DNA from 3 places in the Streptomyces sp. NPDC092952 genome. Region 3 is predicted to be linked to each of the others. Evidence: riboswitches for the same ligand, from Rfam matches in the RefSeq annotation. Region 3 holds a riboswitch; each other region holds the start of a gene.
What was found. A riboswitch is a leader RNA that binds a small molecule or an ion and turns the genes downstream of it on or off. The one in region 3 is predicted to bind thiamine pyrophosphate.
Positions count from the first base shown of each region.

Region 1 (2,255 bases), on a different contig from region 3:
GCCACCCCCGAGGGCGCCGTGGTCAACGTGGCGACCAGGGCCTCCAGGGTGGTGCCCGCGGCGAGGGGCCGGGGCGCGCCGTTCACCGAGACGGAGAGCGGCGCGGAAGGGGGTACGGGCTCGGTCATGCGGGCTGCTCCTGACGTACGGAGGAGGCGGCGGAAGCCGCGGCGGGGCTCCCGGGGCCGGTGGACGGGAAGCGGAGCGGGGTGAAGGGGCGGGCCTGCTCGGGCGGTTCGCCGCCGGTGAGGAACTCGGCCATGACGTCCCCGGTGAGCGGGGTGAGCAGCACCCCGTTGCGGTGGTGGCCGGTGGCGAGGTGGAGGCCGGGCAGGGTGGTCGGGCCCAGCAGCGGGGCGTTGTCGGGGGAGCCGGGGCGCAGACCGGCCAGGGTCTCGGTGAGCGGCAGTTCGGTGATGCCGGGGACCAGTTCGTGGGCGTCCCGCAGCAGCTCGTAGACGCCGCCCGCGGTGACGGTGGTGTCCCAGCCCAGCTCCTCGCTGGTGGCGCCGACGACCAGCTCGCCGTTCTCGCGCGGTACGAGATAGACGTGGCTGCCCCGGACCACGGCCCGGACCGTCCGGCTCAGGAACGGCGCGTACCGGGCGGGCACGGTCAGCCGCAGCACCTGGCCCTTCACCGGCCGGACCGGCGGCACGGCCTCCTCCGGCACCCCCGGCAGCCGGCCGCTGAGGCTGCCCGCGGCCAGCACGACCTGGTCGGCCGCCGGCTCCGTACCCCCGGCGAGCACCGCCCCGGCGGCCCGGCCGCCCGTCACGGCCAGCCGCACCACCCGCTCGCGGTGGAAGACCACCCCGGCCCGCTCGCAGGCGGTCAGCAGGGCGGCGGCCAGCCGGCGCGGATCGATCTGGTGGTCGCCGTCGACCCGCAGACCGCCCCGCACACCCGGGGCCAGCATCGGCTCCAGCCGACGGCACTCCCGGCCGGTGAGCCACTCCGACTCCAGCCCCGAACGCCGTTGCAGGGCGTGCAGATCCCGCAGATGCGCGCGGTCGTCGGAGTCCAGCGCGACGGCCAGGGTGCCGCAGGCGCGGAAACCGGTCTCCCGCCCGCTCGCCGCCTCCAGCTCGGCCACGAAGGCCGGATACCGGGCGGCGGAGGCGAGGTTGAGGCCGAGCAGCAGCTCCTCGCCGTAGTGGAGTTCGGTGACGGCGGCCAGCATCCCGGCCGCCACCCGGGCGGCCCCGCCGCCCGGCTCGGGGTCGGCGACCGCGGTGCGCAGACCGCGCTGCGCGGCCCGCCAGGCAGTCACCAGACCGATGATCCCGCCCCCGACGACGAGGACGTCGTACCCGCTTCCGCTCCGAGAGGAACGCATGGGCTTCCAGCCCCTCCCTTCGCCGGCATGACCCGGATCAGGTTCGTACGGTCGGAGGCCGGCCAGCCTCCCTCTCAGCCCGGTGCGTCCGGGCTCCCGCGAGTGCTCTACGGGGCCAGCCTAGACCCCGTTCCGGCCGGGGCCGAGAACCCGCCCCTTCCTGACTGATCATCAGATGCGTAAGGTGTCACGGGTGAGCGAGCAGCAGCAGTCAGAGCAGCCGGACGGGCGGACCGGGCGCCGCGTCGTGGTCGTCGGCGCGGGCATGGCCGGGGTGCAGACCGCGGTGGCCCTGCGGGAGCAGGGCTTCACCGGCCCGGTCGTGCTGATCGGCGCCGAGCCCCACCAGCCCTACGACCGGCCCCCGTTGTCCAAGGCGGTCCTGCTCGGCAAGGCCGAGGACTCCGCGTTCGACATCGACTTCGAGGCGCTGGACATCGAACTGCGCCTGGGCGTCGAAGTCACCGGAGTGCGGCCGGACGCGCACGAGCTGGACACCGGGGCGGGCGCCGTCCCCTACGACGTCCTGGTGATCGCGACCGGCGCCGAACCGGTCGTCCTGCCCGGCACCGAGGGCGTCCCCGGCGTCCACCTGCTGCGCACCCTGGACGACGCGGCCCGGCTGCGGCCGGTCCTCGGCGAGCAGCACGACGTGGTGATCGTCGGCGCGGGCTGGATCGGTGCCGAGTTCGCCACCGCGGCCCGCGCCGCCGGCTGCGCGGTCACCGTCATCGAGGCCGCCGACCGTCCGCTCGCCGGCGCGCTGCCCGCCGAGGTCGCCGCCCCGATGGCCGCCTGGTACGAGCAGAGCGGCGCCGAGCTCCTCACCGGCACCCGGGTCGACCGTGTCGAGCCGGGCCGGGTGGTCCTCGCCGACGGCCGGGCGATCCCGGCCGGAGCGGTCGTCGTCGGCATC
Region 1 covers NZ_JBIVPT010000005.1:261,030-263,284, forward strand. Annotated here, with positions in the region: gene thiS (sulfur carrier protein ThiS) at 1-128, opposite strand, end outside; gene thiO (glycine oxidase ThiO) at 125-1,339, opposite strand; TPP riboswitch at 1,337-1,449, opposite strand; gene ACIQGQ_RS15195 (NAD(P)/FAD-dependent oxidoreductase) at 1,533-2,255, shown strand, end outside.
Region 1: another riboswitch for thiamine pyrophosphate. It lies ahead of thiO (glycine oxidase ThiO); the one in region 3 lies ahead of thiC (phosphomethylpyrimidine synthase ThiC).

Region 2 (2,255 bases), on a different contig from region 3:
CGAACGGCACCGTGACGACCGCCCGCAGCAGTTGCTTGCCGGGGAAGTCGAAGCGGGCGAAGACATAGGCGCCGGGCAGCGCGATCAACAGGGTCAGGGCGGTCGAGGCGAGCGCCTGCCAGCAGGTGAACCAGAGCACCTCGCGGATCTCCGGCCGGCCCAGCACCTCGCCGATCCGCCCGAACTGCCAGACGCCGTCCGCCTTCAGCCCCCGGCCGACGATCGCGGCGACCGGGTAGGCGAAGAACAGCGCGAAGAACGCGACGGGCACGGCCATCAGGCCGAACCGCGTCGCGCCCCGCCGCAGGGCCGGACCGCGGGCCGGGCGCGCGGCCCCGCCGCCCGGTCCCGGCCCGCGTCCCGCGGCCCTCGTTACTTCACGACGAGCGAGGACCACGACTGGACCCACTGCTCACGGTTCTTGGCGATCAGTTCCGGGGCGACGGTCTTCGGCCGGTCCACCGTGGCACCGAACTTCGTGAACAGCTCCGGCAGCTTCGCCTCCTCGGAGACCGGGTTCACGAACATGTTGAGCGGCATGTCCTCCTGGAACTTCTTGCTGATCAGGAAGTCCAGCAGGGCCTTGCCGCCCTTCTCGTTCGACGCCCCGTCCAGCAGCCCGGCGAACTCGATCTGCCGGAAGCAGGCCCCGGTGACCACCCCGGTCGGCGCCTGGGCCGGCTGCGGCTTCGCGTACAGCACCTCGACGGGCGGGCTGGAGGCGTACGAGACGACGAGCGGCCGGTCGGCCTTGGCCTTCTTGCCGCCCGCCGAACCGGAGAACTCCTCGTTGTACGCCTGCTCCCAGCCGTCGACGACCTTGACGCCGTTGGCCTTGAGCTTCTTCCAGTAGTCCTGGTAGCCGTCCTCGCCGTAGGCCGCGACCGTGCCGAGGAGGAAGCCGAGGCCGGGCGACGAGGTAGCGGCGTTCTCGGTGACCAGCAGGTTCTTGTACGCGGGTTTCGCCAGGTCGTCGAAGCCGGCCGGCGGTGCGAGCTTCCTGTCGGCGAAGTACTTCTTGTCGTAGTTGACGCAGATGTCGCCGGTGTCGACCGGGGTGACCCGGTGCTCGGCGTCAAGCACCGTGTCCTTCGCGACCCGGTCGAGGCCCTTGGCCTCGTACGGGGTGAAGAGCCCGCTGTCGAGGGCGCGGGAGAGCAGGGTGTTGTCGACGCCGAAGAACACGTCGCCCCGGGGCGAGCCCTTGGTCAGGATCTCCTGGTTGAGCGCGACGCCCGCGTCGCCGCTCTTCAGCACCTTGACGGTGTAGCCGGTCTCCTTGGTGAACTCCGCCAGGACCTCCTTGGAGGCGTTGAAGGAGTCGTGGCTGACCAGCGTCACGGTCTTGGAGCCGGAGCCCTTGGTGCCGCCGGAGCCGGCGGCCGTGTCGTCGGAGCCTCCGCATCCGGCGAGTGCGGTGACGCCGACCGCGGCGGCGAGGGCCGAGACCGCGAGCCGACCGGTCCTGCGTGTGGTGCTCATTGTGGATTCCTCCTGGGTTTTGGCCAGGAAGAGACGCGGCCCCACCCGCGGAAAGCGGGCAGGGCGCAACAGCATGAGTTGATGACCGAACTTCCTACCCGGAATGACCCGGGCGAGGTTCAGAGGGTCTGCGGCCGACCTGTCCTCGGTGCCGCACTCTCAGCGCTGTGGCGCTCCCCTGTCGGAATATGAAGTTGATTTCGGGCCCAGATTACACGGGCCCCGGCGACCGCCCCGGGGTGTGTCCGTTCCGGCCGTCCTCCGCCGGACCGGACACACCCCGGCGCGCTCAGCGCTCGGACGCCGCCAGCTGCCCGCAGGCCCCGTCGATCTCCTGGCCCCGGGTGTCCCGTACGGTCACCGGCACGCCGTGGGCCGCGATCGCCTCGACGAAGGCCCGCTCGTCCTCGGGCCGCGAGGCGGTCCACTTGGAGCCGGGCGTGGGGTTCAGCGGGATCAGGTTGACGTGTACGCGCTTGCCCTTGAGCAGCCGGCCCAGCCGGTCGCCGCGCCACGCCTGGTCGTTGATGTCCCGGATGAGCGCGTACTCGATGGAGATGCGGCGGCCGGACTTCTCCGCGTACTCCCACGCGGCGTCCAGCACCTCGGCCACCTTCCAGCGGGTGTTCACCGGCACGAGGGTGTCGCGCAGCTCGTCGTCCGGCGCGTGCAGCGACACGGCGAGCCGGCACTTGAAGCCCTCGTCGGCGAACCGGAGCATCGCCGGCACCAGGCCCACGGTGGAGACCGTGATCCCCCGCTGCGAGAGCCCC
Region 2 covers NZ_JBIVPT010000008.1:180,810-183,064, forward strand. Annotated here, with positions in the region: gene ACIQGQ_RS21160 (ABC transporter permease) at 1-277, opposite strand, end outside; gene ACIQGQ_RS21165 (thiamine ABC transporter substrate binding subunit) at 373-1,482, opposite strand; TPP riboswitch at 1,556-1,672, opposite strand; gene rlmN (23S rRNA (adenine(2503)-C(2))-methyltransferase RlmN) at 1,772-2,255, opposite strand, start outside.
Region 2: another riboswitch for thiamine pyrophosphate. It lies ahead of ACIQGQ_RS21165 (thiamine ABC transporter substrate binding subunit); the one in region 3 lies ahead of thiC (phosphomethylpyrimidine synthase ThiC).

Region 3 (2,255 bases):
TCGCAGATCTCCTGCTGGAGGTCGATGTTCTCCTTGATCTTGTGCATCGGGACATGGCCCGGCCCCTCGATCATGGTCTGTACGCCGAACCGCTTGGCCACGGCGTTCAGTTCGCCCAGCGTACGCAGCTCGGCGAACTGCGCCTCGTCGTTGGCGTCGGCGATCGAGCCGGGCCGCAGGCCGTCGCCCAGCGAGTACGTCACGTCGTAGCTCGCGAGGATCTCGCAGAGCTCCTCGAAGTGCTCGTAGAGGAAGGACTCCTTGTGGTGCGCGAGGCACCAGGCCGCCATGATCGAGCCGCCGCGGGAGACGATGCCGGTCTTGCGGCGCGCGGTCAGCGGTACGTACGGGAGGCGTACGCCGGCGTGGACGGTCATGTAGTCGACGCCCTGCTCGGCCTGTTCGACGACCGTGTCCTTGTAGATCTCCCAGGTCAGTTCCTCCGCCCGGCCGTCCACCTTTTCGAGTGCCTGGTAGAGCGGGACGGTGCCGATCGGAACGGGTGAATTGCGGAGAACCCACTCACGGGTGGTGTGAATGTTGCGACCGGTGGACAGATCCATGACGGTATCGGCGCCCCAGCGCGTTGCCCAGGTCATCTTTTCCACCTCCTCCTCGATGGAGGAAGTCACCGCGGAGTTGCCGATGTTGGCATTGACCTTCACCAGGAACCGCTTGCCGATGATCATCGGCTCGGTCTCGGGGTGGTTGACGTTGGCCGGCAGTACGGCCCGGCCGGCCGCGATCTCCTCGCGCACCACCTCGGGTTCGACGTTCTCCCGGATGGCCACGTACTCCATCTCCGGGGTGATCTCGCCCCGGCGGGCGTACGCGAGCTGGGTCACCGGCCGGCCGGTGCCGCTGCGGCGCGGCAGCCTCGGGCGGCCGGGGAAGACCGCGTCGAGGTTGCGCAGCCCTCCACGAGGCGAGGTGTGCTTGAGCCCGTCGTCCTCGGGACGGGCCGGGCGGCCGGGGTACTCCTCGGTGTCGCCGCGGGCGATGATCCAGTTCTCCCGCAGCGGTGCGAGTCCGCGACGGACCTCGGTGTCGACCGCGGGGTCGGTGTACGGGCCCGACGTGTCGTACAGCGTCACGGCCTTGCCGTTGCTGAGGTGCACCTGGCGGACCGGCACTCGGAGGTCCGGGCGCGAGCCCTGGACGTATCCCTTGTGCCAGCCGATGGACTTCCCGGCCTCGACGCTCTGGTCCGAGGCAGGCGTGCGTGCGTCCGATGTGGTCATGAGACCTACTCCCTACGCCGGCATTACCCGGTAACAGGTTCGGCGGTCGGCGCAGCCTGTCCCGTACGGACGTACGGATGTCAGCGCCCTCTCAGCCCGGTGCTCCGAGCTCCCGCGTGTGCAAAGGTTCCTCCACGCTAGCGCCCCGTCCGGCGCGATGAACAGAGGGCCCGGCCCTTCTTGCGATGATCGGCCGGTGACCTCTCCCCACACGGACCACGAACCACAGGCCCGGTCTCAGGGCGTACCCCACGACAGAACGCACGGCCGCACGAACGACCAGACGCCCGGATCCGCGTACGACCACTCCCACGGCCATTCCCACGGCCACGGCCCCGCCGCCCCCGGCTCCCGGCATCTGCGGAAGGTCATCGCGGCCGTACTGATCCCGTTCGCCACCGCCGTTCTCGTCGGTCTGGTGGCGCTCTGGCCGGGCGGCACGCCGCCGCACGAGCGGACCGGCGTCGGCTTCGACCGGCAGACCCAGCAGGGAAAGGTGGTGACCGTCACCAAGGTGGACTGCAAGGACGTGAACGCTGTTCAGACGCCGCTCGACGGCTCCACCGCGCCGGCCGGGGGGAAGGAGCGGGGGCTCTGCGAGAAGGCGACGATCGAGGTGACGACCGGCCGGGACAAGGGACGGACCTTCACCGAGATCGTCCAGCCCGACTCGCCGCGCAAACTGCGCGAGGGGCAGGGCGTGGTGACCGCGTACGCCCCCGACGCGCCCCGCGAGCTCCAGTACTCCGTGACGGATGTGGCCCGGAAGTTCCCGATGACCCTGCTGGCCGGGGTCTTCGCGCTGGTCGTGGTCGCGGTGGGGCGCATGCGCGGGGTGATGGCGCTGATCGCGCTGGCCGTGTCGTTCGCCGTGCTGACCCTCTTCATCCTCCCGGCCATACTCCAGGGCTCGAATCCGCTGCTCGTCGCGGTGGTCGGGTCCAGCGCGATCATGCTGATCGCGCTCTACATGTGCCACGGCCCGACCGCCCGCACCTCGGTCGCGGTGGTCGG
Region 3 covers NZ_JBIVPT010000003.1:233,632-235,886, forward strand. Annotated here, with positions in the region: gene thiC (phosphomethylpyrimidine synthase ThiC) at 1-1,241, opposite strand, end outside; TPP riboswitch at 1,234-1,367, opposite strand; gene ACIQGQ_RS08785 (YibE/F family protein) at 1,399-2,255, shown strand, end outside.